Regions from separate parts of the Cytobacillus sp. IB215665 genome, predicted to be linked through region 3. Evidence: predicted binding sites of a transcription regulator. Region 3 holds the regulator's gene; each other region holds the start of a gene.

Region 1 (3,222 bases), on a different contig from region 3:
GACTTTCATAATCTTTGATAAGAAATGATGCGCCGATCGATAGCTATATTTGTGTTTAGCTTTTTTTATTAATACGAAAACAGCGTAAATGAAAAAGAAGGATACTTCATGTAGTATCCTTCTTTTAGAGCTTATGTTGTTTACTCTTTTAATTCGAGTTCACTTTGAGAATCGTCGCCCACCGGCTCTGTTGTATTGTTAAGGCCGTAGTGTTCTCGAATTTGTTCGTGTATTTGTTTTGATATGTCCGCATTCTCCGTTAAGAATTGTTTAGCGTTTTCTCGCCCTTGCCCTAGACGTTCACCTTCAAACGAGTACCAAGATCCGCTCTTCTGGACAATATCGAGCTCAGAGCCCATATCAAGAATTTCTCCCTCTTTGGAAATTCCTTCACCGTACATAATATCAACCTCGGCTATTTTAAACGGAGGTGCTATTTTATTCTTTACTACTTTTAATTTCGTTTTATTACCTACGATATCATTTCCTTGCTTCAGTTGTTCAGCTCGACGAACCTCTAAACGTACTGAAGAATAAAACTTTAACGCACGACCACCAGGTGTAGTTTCCGGATTCCCAAACATAACACCAACCTTCTCACGAATTTGGTTAATGAAAATAGCAATCGTTTTAGATTTATTTATTGCTCCTGAGAGCTTACGTAAGGCTTGAGACATAAGACGTGCTTGTAAGCCAACATGAGAGTCTCCCATCTCCCCTTCAATTTCAGCCTTTGGAACGAGCGCTGCAACTGAATCGATGACTAAAATATCAACAGCACCACTTCTTACAAGTGCTTCAGCAATCTCTAACGCCTGTTCACCTGTATCAGGTTGAGATAGCAATAGTTCTTCTATGTTAACACCTAGCTTTTGTGCATAAATAGGGTCTAACGCATGCTCAGCATCGATAAATGCAGCTTGACCGCCTTGTTCTTGCACTTCAGCAATCGCATGAAGTGCAACTGTTGTTTTACCAGAGCTTTCAGGTCCGTATATTTCAATGATACGACCACGTGGATAACCACCTGCTCCAAGTGCAACATCCAATGCTAATGAACCACTAGGAACGGTAGAGATTTGACGTTCCGACTGCTCACCTAACTTCATTATTGATCCTTTACCAAATTGTTTTTCTATTTGCTTTAACGCCATATCTAATGCAGCTTGACGATCACTCACATTTATTCCTCCTCATCTCCATTACTACTTATACTATACCTTGTTTTTGGACATTTGCCAAGCAAAAAACGAACATCTATTCGTTTTTTTATTCAAAAGTGAATTCAATCAGCAAACTAGAACATTGTTGGGTAAAGTAGATTTGGGGATCTAAAACTTAGGCTCTTTTCGTATACTTTGTTGCTTATAGTTACTTAAATAGCAGGTATAGATATCGTTTTACTAAACAGTCATCGGTTTATAGTAGCAAAGATGCACATCGTACTAATTATATTCGTGTGTATATTTTAATTCAAAGAAACTACAAAAGTTGGGTAGCCCATAGCTTATTATTTTTTCAATTGTTTGAGTAAATAATAGTATCCATATTTAATAGCTCTTTCTCTAATCATTTGTCTAGAACCAGCCAATTTCAATGAATAGACTTCTGTAGGATGATCATTGATCGAAAGCCCAATAAAGACCGTTCCTACATCTTTACCTTCCACGCTTTGTGGTCCAGCAACTCCAGTAAAGCTAATTCCACAGTCAGAGTTACATGATTTCCTCACATGCTCAGCCATTTGTTGTGCACATTTTTTACTGACGGCACCTTCCTGTACAAGTGTCGTTCGGTTAACATTGAGTAATGTTTCCTTCATATCATTCGTATAAGCTACAATTCCACCTTTAGCTACAGATGAAGAACCAGGAACAGCTATTAACTCACTCATGAACATGCCTCCAGTTAAACTTTCAGCGCTAGATATCGTCATTTTTTTTTCTTGTAAAACAGCTACCGCATGTTCTAATAGTGAGGTGTTTTCATAACCATAAAAATATTGACCAACACGACTTAGTATTTCTTGTTCTGTATCATTAAGAAGCTCATTAGCTATGTCTACTGAGGAATGTTTAGCTGTCAATCGAAGTTTTACTTCAAAGTCAGATGCTAACGGAGCAATCGTTGGATTCACTTGCTTATCAATCAAATCTTCAATCTCAGTTTCCAACTTTGACTCACCAATTCCAAAGAATCTTAATACGCGAGATATGATTCTCTCACGAACACCTAAGAGGTTATTGAGATATTCTGTCCCGTATTTCAAAAACATTGGTTGCATTTCCTTTGGAGGGCCTGGCAATAGCATATATGTAACTTGATCCTTCGTTATAGCCATTCCCGGTGCCATCCCATGGTCATTAAGCAATACCGTTGCATTTTCTAGAATAACAGCTTGCTTTTTGTTATTGTCTGTCATTTTACGATTTACTTTTTCATAGTACGCTTCAATTCTTTTAAGTGATTGTTCATGTGTGACTAGCTGTTGCTTTAGCATAGATGCCATCGTTTCCTTAGTTAGATCGTCTTTTGTTGGGCCTAACCCTCCAGTGAAGATAATCAATTTTGATCGCTGCTTTGCTGTTTCAACGACCCTTTTTAACCGATCTTGATTATCACCAACTACAGTATGAAAATAAACATTAATTCCTAGCTCTGCTAATTGTTTCGATAGGAATTGTGCATTTGTATTCGCAATTTGTCCTAATAATAACTCTGATCCAACTGCTATAATCTCAGCGTTCATGTCATCCCCCCGTAAAAATAGCATGTGTTATAGCAGGTTGAAGACTGCTACATTATGTTCCTTTAACTTTATGAGGATGAGAAGGAAACCCGTCTCATCCTCATAAAATTTACTACTTCGGCTTATCATCTCAATATGCTGGTTTACTTTGAGTTAGCAAATACATGTTTATTTTTCGCAAAATAGTCCCACCCAGACCAAATTGTGAAAAATACTGCGATCCATAGTGCTATATCAGCAAATGGAATCGACAATGCTTCAAAAGGAATATTATGTAATAGCAATGCAGAAACGGCTACAATTTGCGTCCATGTTTTAATCTTGCCAAGCATGTTTGCAGCAACAACTTCACCACCACCTGCTAGAACAAGTCGTAAACCTGTTACGGCAAATTCTCTACTTATAATGACTATGACCATCCATGCAGGTGCCAATTCAAACTGAACGAGTGTTATAAGCGCCGCTGACACTAA
Region 2 (3,222 bases), on a different contig from region 3:
CTAGAGAAACTTCTGGTATATCTAAACCTTCCCTTAATAAATTTATACCAACGAGTACATCAAATTTACCAAGTCGGAGATCACGTATAATCTCTATTCGTTCAAGCGTTTTAATTTCTGAGTGGAGATATGTAACTTTTATGCCTATTTCTTTGAGGTAATCTGTTAGGTCCTCTGACATTTTCTTTGTCAATGTTGTAACTAGCACGCGTTCTTTTCTCGCTATACGCACTTGAATTTCCCCGATAAGGTCATCAATTTGTCCTTCAATTGGGCGCACATCGATTAATGGATCTAATAACCCTGTTGGGCGAATAATCTGTTGAACCATTTCAGGAGAATGCTCCAATTCATAAGGACCAGGTGTTGCTGATACATAGACTATTTGGTTCACATGCTCCTCAAACTCTTCAAAACGTAACGGGCGGTTATCTAATGCTGATGGCAACCGAAAACCATGATCTACAAGCATCTGCTTTCGAGCTTTATCACCGTTAAACATACCTCGAATTTGTGGTAATGACACATGTGATTCGTCAATAACAATTAGAAAATCATCAGGAAAATAATCAATCAGCGTATATGGTGTGGATCCCGCTTCACGGAGTGTTAAATGCCGCGAATAATTTTCAATTCCAGAACAAAAACCCATTTCCCTCATCATTTCCAGATCATATCTAGTACGTTGCTCAATTCTTTGGGCTTCAAGTAATTTGTCATCGTCACGAAGCTCTTTCAAACGCTCTTCAAGTTCTTGTTCAATATTTTTCATGGCAATTTGCATTTTTTCTTCTCGTGTTACGAAATGTGATGCAGGAAAAATAGCCACGTGTTCACGCTCACCGATAATTTCCCCTGTTAAAGCGTCGACTTCACGTATACGATCAATCTCATCTCCAAAAAATTCTATGCGTATACAATGTTCGTCTCGTGATGCTGGAAAGATTTCAACTACGTCTCCACGTACCCGAAACGTTCCTCTCTTAAAGTCAATATCATTTCTGTCATATTGAACATCGACGAGTTTTCTAAGCATTTGATCACGCTCTATTTCCATTCCAACACGTAATGACACGACGAGCTCACTATATTCCTCTGGGGAACCTAGACCATATATGCAAGATACACTCGCAATAATAATAACGTCCTTCCGTTCAAGTAATGAAGAAGTTGCTGAGTGACGCAGCTTATCAATTTCATCGTTTATACTGGCGTCCTTTTCAATAAAAGTATCGGTTTGTGGAACATACGCTTCAGGTTGATAATAGTCATAATAACTAACAAAATATTCCACAGCATTATTAGGAAAAAACTCTTTAAACTCACTATATAGCTGTCCTGCAAGCGTTTTATTATGAGCAATAATTAAAGTAGGTTTATTAACTTCCTTAATTACATTAGAGATCGTAAACGTTTTTCCCGTACCAGTTGCCCCTAATAATGTTTGATGCTTTTTCTTTTGTGTAATACCGTCTACAATTTCAGTAATTGCCTGTGGCTGGTCACCAGACGGTTTAAAAGCTGAGACTAACTCGAACTGATCCATTTTTGACGAAAGCCCCCAATCCCGTAGTAGTTGTATTATCATTGTACCATATTTTATCATTAATTAAACAAAAATACGAACTTATATTCGTTTTTTAACAAATCACCATTACTTTAAAGAAAGAAAATAACAGGGCACCTTTCGTAAACTTTGTCGCAATAGTTGCTATAATTGAAGATTAAAACATCATTTTACTTAACAGTCATCGTTTTATAGAAGAAAAGATGCCGCGAAACTCTAGTTGTGTACTTGTTTATATGTTAGTACGAAACAACATTTTTTATTGATACAAGATTAAAATGGATGAAAATGATATTAAATGGATAACTTCTAGGTTTGCACTCGGGGTATCGCTCCTCGTATATTTTTTAGAGGTTTCTGTTATTTATCGTAGAATGGCATTATGTAGAGTTTTAAAGAAAACTTAGCAAGCACAGGGAAAGGTAAACATCAATAAATTGTAACTTACACTTAAGAAAAAGCTTCATTTTCTCATCCAATAGTATGGTATTTATTTTATAATAGCAGCTTTCTTGAGCTATACATTTCTGATAGATGGGGATAATTATGCTCTCATCTCTACAATAGGAGTATTTGTATTTCCGCAAAAACTTTCTTATTACTGAATTAATTCTACATCATTATACAAAACTATAGGGTCTGACCCTAGCTGCTACAACACATTAACGCAGCGGGAGTCAGACCCCTTATTTTTCTAGCATAATTGTTAAGCTAATGAGTGTCACGAGGATTGTGGCGCCCATGTCTGCTAGAATGGCAATCCATAAAGTTAGCCAGCCAGGGATTGTTAATAAAAGCGCAATGACTTTTAACCCTAGTGCTAAAGTGATATTAAGTTTAATCGTTCTATTCACCTTTTTCGCAATGGATACAGCACTGGGCAGTTTACCTAGATGGTCTTGCATTAAAACAATATCAGCCGTTTCAATCGCACTATCTGTTCCTTTTCCCATCGCTATGCCAAGATCAGCGACCGCTAGAGCAGGTGCATCATTTATACCGTCACCAATCATCGCTACTTGTCCATGCTCATGTATATTTCTTATTTTATCTACTTTTTCTTCTGGAAGAAGGTTTGCGTAAAAATCTGTTACGCCTACTATTCTAGCTACCTTTTCAGCTGTTTTCCCGTGATCACCCGTAAGCATAATTGTATGTTTTATACCCTTTTTGTGGAGCTCTTTCATAACAACTTTACTTTCCTCACGTATCTCGTCAGATATACCAAAGATTCCTAACACATGCTGTTGATCAGCGACGATAACTAGTGTGAGCCCTTCGCTCTTTAGGCGATCAATATCTAACTGTTTATTTTCATCAAAGTGTATGTGAGGCATACTTTTTTCATTACCGACAAAATAAGTTTTGTCACTAATTTTCGCAATGACACCACGTCCAGTTGCCGTTTCTATATCATCTGCCTCAACGTAAGCTATTTCTTTTTCAGCAAACTTTTTCATGATCGCTTTTGCTAATGGATGTGAAGATTTACTTTCAACAGCTCCTGCAATGCTTAACAAATTGTTATCATACTCGATAATTGTTTCTACGTGAGGCTGTCCTTTTGTTAACGTACCTGTTTTATCAAATGCAATGGATTCAATTTTCCCTAACTGCTCTAGGAAAACACCGCCTTTTACGAGAATACCGTTCCG
Region 3 (3,222 bases):
CCTCTCAGGTCTATATCCTTCTTCGATAGCTCGTTTCATTCCCCGTTTAATTTTTAAATTATGTATTTTTCGTTGATATTCCTCAACAATGCTGACAATTTCCAACATCATGGAATCAGCTTCAGACAATTGTAACTCTCCATGATGATGAACTGTGTATATTTTAACTTGTTCTTTTAAAATAAAATGCAGCAAAGCTATTCTAGCATTACCCCTACCTAGCCTCGTCTCATCTTGTATTAAAAGGGCATCGATATGCTGTTCCTTAATTTCATTCAATAACTCATAAATGCCATCTCTATCCATGTCATATCCACTTGCTCTTTCTACTACCACTTTCTTCACATCAAAATGATAACTGTTTGCAAGCTGAAGTAATTCTTCCTTTTGTCGTGTTAACGATGTCTCCTGTGTTTGTTTATTTGTACTAACACGACAATATATTATTGCTTTTTCCATTTCTACCTCCGATTAATTGTTAACAGCATAAGTATCATACATTTTATTACCTTCTGATTTTAACACTGGAATATAAATTTCATCACCATAAAAAATTCTATCAGGAGCTATTTGATTTACATCCTCTACCCAACTTATAAAGTCATTGATTGATAAATCGTGACTGTTACTATACTCGGACGCAATATCCCAAAGTGTATCTCCATCTTCTACTTTAATAGTAATGTAATCATTTTTCTCGATATCTTTATAAGAAGTAATTAGTGCAAAAGCAAAGCCGATAAAAACAGTAAAAAACAAGATATAGTAAATTTTAGATTGTTTCATAATAAGTCCCCCTGATTAACAGAATACATGTTCGTTTTTAGTTATTGTATACGAACAAATGTTTTATGTCAACATTTTTACGAACTTACGTTTGTTATACATAACAAGTCGTGCTATAATGAATGAAAGTAAAATCTTTCTAGTATATCCTTACAGTGTTAATAGACGATGTTAATTTTTAAATGTTATGAACGGGTATACATGCTAACAATAGAAAAGATTATTATAATGAGGTGCTAACGATGGCAAAATTATCGAAAAGGCAACAAGACATACTAGATTTCATAAAACAAGAAGTACAATCAAAGGGATATCCACCTTCTGTTAGAGAAATTGGAGAAGCGGTAGGGCTAGCTTCAAGCTCAACAGTTCATGGTCATTTATCTCGTCTAGAAAGTAAGGGACTAATCCGTAGAGACCCAACGAAACCTAGAGCAATTGAAATATTAGATTTAGATCCTGCTGATGTAATCCCAAAAAATAACGTAATGAATGTGCCAATCATAGGAAAGGTAACAGCTGGTCAACCAATAACAGCGATTGAAAATGTTGAAGAATACTTCCCTCTTCCTGATAAACTTGTATCTCCTGACGAAAATGTTTTTATGCTTGAAGTAATGGGAGATAGCATGATTGAAGCTGGTATATTAGATGGGGATCACGTCATTGTTCGGCAACAACAAACTGCTTCCAATGGAGATATCGTTGTTGCAATGACCGAAGATGATGAGGCAACAGTTAAGAGATTTTTTAAAGAAAAAGACTACATAAGACTTCAGCCAGAAAACTCAACTTTAGAACCTATTATTCTTCGTAATGTAGCTATATTAGGAAAAGTGATCGGGGTGTATCGTACGATTCATTAAACATTATGATACATAACGAATGTATGATCTACTCTTTGACAAATAGTCACTTTTAAAAGGTTGTACCAATCAGTTCGATTAACATACAGGTTAGCTGTCCACAATGCTTTTTAATGTATTCATACGATCTCATATTATAATCCAATCCTTAGCTTAGAACGTCAGAGCTAAGGATTTTTTCGTCATATAGTAAGCTCCCTGCCAACTTATTTTTATTTGCTATTTTCACAATGGTTGCTGCTTTTTAGTTTTAAGATATACACACGTATATATAGTGTTCGAGACACCTTTTCTACATTTTTAATTATTGATCTCCTATAAAACTAATAACACTGTCCATTTTTAGTAAAAAAACAAAGTTCACGAAAAAAGTCTTTAGTTTTAACTTTATCATTCAATGAATTTCTTAGTAACTTGCTCTCATATTTCCCACACTATGACCATTAATTTTATGCTTATTACCCCGGATTAGACTTGACGGTCTAGACCATACGGTCTATTATGTATAATAAGGAAGCAGCATTAACTATTAGGCCATTTCCACATAGCGTGTTTTACTTAACTAAAACACAAACTCGAATACAGCTAGATTTCGTGCCATCATTTCACATATAAAACAATGTATATTGAGTAACGACGTCTATATCTTCAGAATAAGGATTTAAAGCAACAAAGTTTACGGACAGAGCTAACTATTAAGATTAAAAACTTGTAGGAGATGATGTAATTGACGCAAGGATTTAATAAAGAATTCGAACACTCAGATGACTTAATGCAAGCAGCATTAAATGAATTTGTGGAAAAAGGCTATGACAAAGCCTCATTAAATCATATATTGAAGACGGCGAATATGAGTAAGGGATCATTTTACTATCATTTTAACAACAAGGAAGATCTTTACTTAAATCTCATAGACATGTTAATTCATAAAAAGCAAGAATTCCTTGTCAAAGTTATGAAGCCAAGTGATTATTCCAAAGACATTTTTACAATATTTAAAACACAAATCCAGGTTGGAATGCAATTTGCCAATAAATACCCAGATATTAACCGTTTTGCAAACAGCTTTATTAAAGAAAAAGGAACTGACATATACGAAAAGGCATTGACAAGGCATAATTTTCAGGATAATGATCAAATGAACAAGCTCATTGAAGCATCCTATAACAAAGGTGAAATAAGGCAGACACTACCACTCGAATTCGTCCAATCATTAATTGGCTTCTTGTTCACTAATATTGTGGATGTAGCTGATATGTCAAAGCCTGACAACTATGAATCAAGCCTAAACTACTTAATTGATTTCCTGAAAAATGGCCTGGCAGATCAGTGATGATCAAAACTATCACATGTTGACATCAGCAAAGTAGTTGAAGATTCAAGTCTTTACCTAACCACCTGATAATTTGGAGTAAGATAAATAAATGCTACATCTGTGCATCGATGAAGTTATAATTCCTTTCTGCCTTCAATTAGTTTTCAAAATAACAAGCTTAATTTGAAAAGGAGAGTTATTACATGGCTCAATTTGATTATCCTGTAGGATACCATGATTTTCATAAAACAAAAA
Region 4 (3,222 bases), on a different contig from region 3:
ATGCAACTTTATCAGTTATAGATGTAAAAACTCACCAAGTGATTGCTTCAGTGCCGATTAACGATGATTCACGTGCGGTGTCAATCACTCCTGATGGCAAATTGGCTTATGTTATAGAAGTAACAACCGTTGCAGTCATAGACGTGAAGACTCATAATGTAATTGCTACGGTTGCGATTGAAAATCCAGTAAATGTTGTGTCTTTCACTCCTGATGGCAAATTAGCTTATGTTACCAGTAGACAAGAAATTCCATCTTTTACATTTGCTTCGGTCATAGATGTGAAAACTCACAGTGTGATTGCTACGGTGCAGATTAGTAATAATGCAAATGATGATCCACGTGCGGTGTCCTTCACACCTGACGGCAAATTGGCTTATGTTGCACACACAGAGCCCATGGGTAATGGAACTGTCTCGGTCATAGATGTGAAAACTCATAGCGTGATTGCTACAATACCAGTTGGAAGGGATACACGTGGTGTGTCTATCACGCCTGACGGCAAATTGGCTTATGTTATAAACACTGAGCCCATGGGTAATGGAACTGTCTCGGTCATAGATGTGAAAACTCATAGCGTGATTGCTACGATACCAGTTGGACGGGACTCAATTGCTATGTCCTTCACACCTGATGGCAAATTAGCTTATGTCATAAATAATGTGATTGACAATCCTGGATCAGTATCCGTCATAGATGTGAAAACTCATAATGTAATTGCTATGGTACCGGTTGGAAGGGCTCCATCTGGGATGTCTTTCACTCCAGATGGCAAATTGGCTTATGTCGTTAATTTTGAAAATCCCCCAAGTGTTATTGGAACCGTATCGGTCATAGATGTGAAAACGCATAGTGTGATTGCTGTGGTTCCTGTTGGAATACGTGCAAATGTAATTTCCATCACGCCTAACTGAGCCCATAGATTTATATTGGTTACATTTTAATTGTGAGGCTGTAATTGTAATTGTTAATACCTTTTCATTGTCCAAAAGCACAATGGAAGCTAATCTGCGATATACTAAAAGTAGTACTATTATGTAAATTAATAAGAGAACCCCTTCTCATCTCAGAAAAAATGAAACTAACAATACTCGTTAAAAAAGCAAATAAACAAATAAAACCCTCCATTTCTAATAACCACAATGTCCAATGAGTTGCATAAAAATGATTTTTGACCTATCGATTAATACAACCTTAACTAAAATACTTGCATAAAATAAAGTACTCCATCACTTTCACTCTCCCCTCTCTGATGTCTCCTCCTTTCATGAACAATAGGGAGGGTTACATACTCTTAGTGTTGCTATAACGCCCTCAGACGAAATTATCTTTTCATTAATGTACTTATATGATGATAGACACAAAATAAAAAATCCCCTACTCATAAAAGTAAAGGCAATGAAGTTGGAAATTCCCATCCGATTATAAATTATGATTTATTACCACCAATTGTGTGGACAGGACACTATAAAATTTTATTTTTTCTTTCAATAAACGAACATATTTTCGCATATAATAAGTACTGAGGTGATACGTTTGAAAGATAGAGGAATTATGAAATGGATGCCTGCATTTATTCAACCCGAACAAATGAAGATGATGAAAGAAGCTCAGGCTGATTATTATAAGCTAGAAAAACCTGTCTTAGATGAGCATGAAATTGAGGAAATTAATAGCACAATTCTGGAGGCTATTGAGTTTACACAAGAAGTGACTGTGACATATTTTGAGAATGGTTCTTTCAAGCCATGTATGGGATATATTCATTTTTTGGATCAATACAATAAACATATTAGAGTAATGGATAAATTTGAGGAAGTGCATAGAATTAAATTTGAGGACATAATAAACGTACAAATAATATAACAGCCCTACATGCTTGCAGGGCTGTTTTTTCGTGGAGTGAATATCTTGCTGTATTGTATATTATGCAAGAGTTGTTTTTTGTATTCGTTATTCTAAATAATATGGTTATGTACTATGTGTAGTTTCAATTTTACATTTCTGAAGAATTGGAACTATATATCTCAAGTCGAGGTAAGCATACCCGGAACTCATATTATTAGTCATGAGTTCCGTATATATCTTCCTTCATTATTCGAGCTTCTCTTTTTTTAGTGGCTCCTATTCTCCAGGCTCGCCTCCACCACAACAAACATTGCTAGCGACATTTGAAAAGTTGTACGATGGAAGTGTATTCGAATAAAAAGTTAGTAGGCTCCCTATAACCATCATAAGTAATACCTTTTTTCTCACTATTATCATTCTCCTAATCTAAATTCTAATTATTATGTAATGTCGAAAAACTATTTTATCATAAACATCTTTAAAATACCATTTTTTCTTTATTTTTCATAGGATTCCGTTTTATTTAAGTACACCTATAAAATTACAATTTTAACTATTCACTCACAGACATAATTACCTTTTCGTTTATATATTTAAAACATAGTTTAATGCAATTTAAAAAACCCCTACTCCGAAGAGTAGAGGTTATATGAGGCTAAGCAAATATGCAAATGCCGTGTAATTAAAAATATGTACTTCCTATACATATTGTGTGGGTAATGGAGCACATTCATGGTAGTCAATCATGTTGTTTTATTAAATATATATATAAAATTATAATTGTTAATATATTTATTCACGATAAAATTGTTCTTTTATTGTAAACTTCATCATCTCATCAATGTAAAAATCTTTTCTGTTATAAACAAAGGTAACTAACTATTTTTATACCTAAAAATTTCTAACTCTCAAATGATATTTACCTCCAATATTACCTGCAGGTGTATATACCTTAATTTTATATTTACCTGAACCATATAAGCTTAAATCTACTGAATATAACCTTTCCTGCGAACCAGCAGTAGTAGATTCTCCAATCAAACTTCCATCAGGAGCATATACTTTGTATTTATAGTTGTAACTATCATGTAAGTTATTTAACCAGAAATTACACTCTTCTCCCGTAGTTATATCTAAATTGACGTAATGAATAGTAGAGCTTTCATTGAGCACTTCTATCACACTAAGTGCAGCCTCAGCCGTGTTCTCTACAAAATTAGGAGCACTCCCATGACTTTTCAAGTCTTCTTCATACATGTATGAAGCTATCAATATACTCACAATACATAATGCAGTCACTAACCCAACCATTGGAAGTAACCTAAATACAGCCTTTTCTCTTTTGTGTTTTTTATTTAAACTTGACTCTATTCT

The links. The regulator LexA, encoded in region 3, represses DNA repair genes until DNA is damaged. The targets are predictions, from matches to a motif close to CGAACATATGTTCG.
Region 1: the regulator LexA is predicted to act here: its motif matches at 1,251-1,264, upstream of recA (recombinase RecA).
Region 2: the regulator LexA is predicted to act here: its motif matches at 1,623-1,636, upstream of uvrB (excinuclease ABC subunit UvrB).
Region 4: the regulator LexA is predicted to act here: its motif matches at 1,496-1,509, upstream of SLH52_RS08265 (YolD-like family protein).

The regions. Positions count from the first base shown of each region.
Region 1 covers NZ_JAXBME010000004.1:382,634-385,855, reverse strand. Annotated here, with positions in the region: gene recA (recombinase RecA) at 141-1,181, opposite strand; gene SLH52_RS08130 (competence/damage-inducible protein A) at 1,511-2,749, opposite strand; gene pgsA (CDP-diacylglycerol--glycerol-3-phosphate 3-phosphatidyltransferase) at 2,893-3,222, opposite strand, start outside.
Region 2 covers NZ_JAXBME010000001.1:410,933-414,154, reverse strand. Annotated here, with positions in the region: gene uvrB (excinuclease ABC subunit UvrB) at 1-1,546, opposite strand, end outside; gene SLH52_RS01710 (heavy metal translocating P-type ATPase) at 2,254-3,222, opposite strand, start outside.
Region 3 covers NZ_JAXBME010000016.1:79,707-82,928, forward strand. Annotated here, with positions in the region: gene SLH52_RS17495 (recombinase family protein) at 1-459, opposite strand, end outside; gene SLH52_RS17500 (LysM peptidoglycan-binding domain-containing protein) at 472-786, opposite strand; gene lexA (transcriptional repressor LexA) at 1,029-1,652, shown strand; gene SLH52_RS17510 (TetR/AcrR family transcriptional regulator) at 2,380-2,985, shown strand; gene SLH52_RS17515 (alpha/beta fold hydrolase) at 3,171-3,222, shown strand, end outside.
Region 4 covers NZ_JAXBME010000004.1:417,563-420,784, reverse strand. Annotated here, with positions in the region: gene SLH52_RS08270 (cytochrome D1 domain-containing protein) at 1-914, shown strand, start outside; gene SLH52_RS08265 (YolD-like family protein) at 1,537-1,866, shown strand; gene SLH52_RS08260 (hypothetical protein) at 2,125-2,256, opposite strand; gene SLH52_RS08255 (hypothetical protein) at 2,740-3,222, opposite strand, start outside.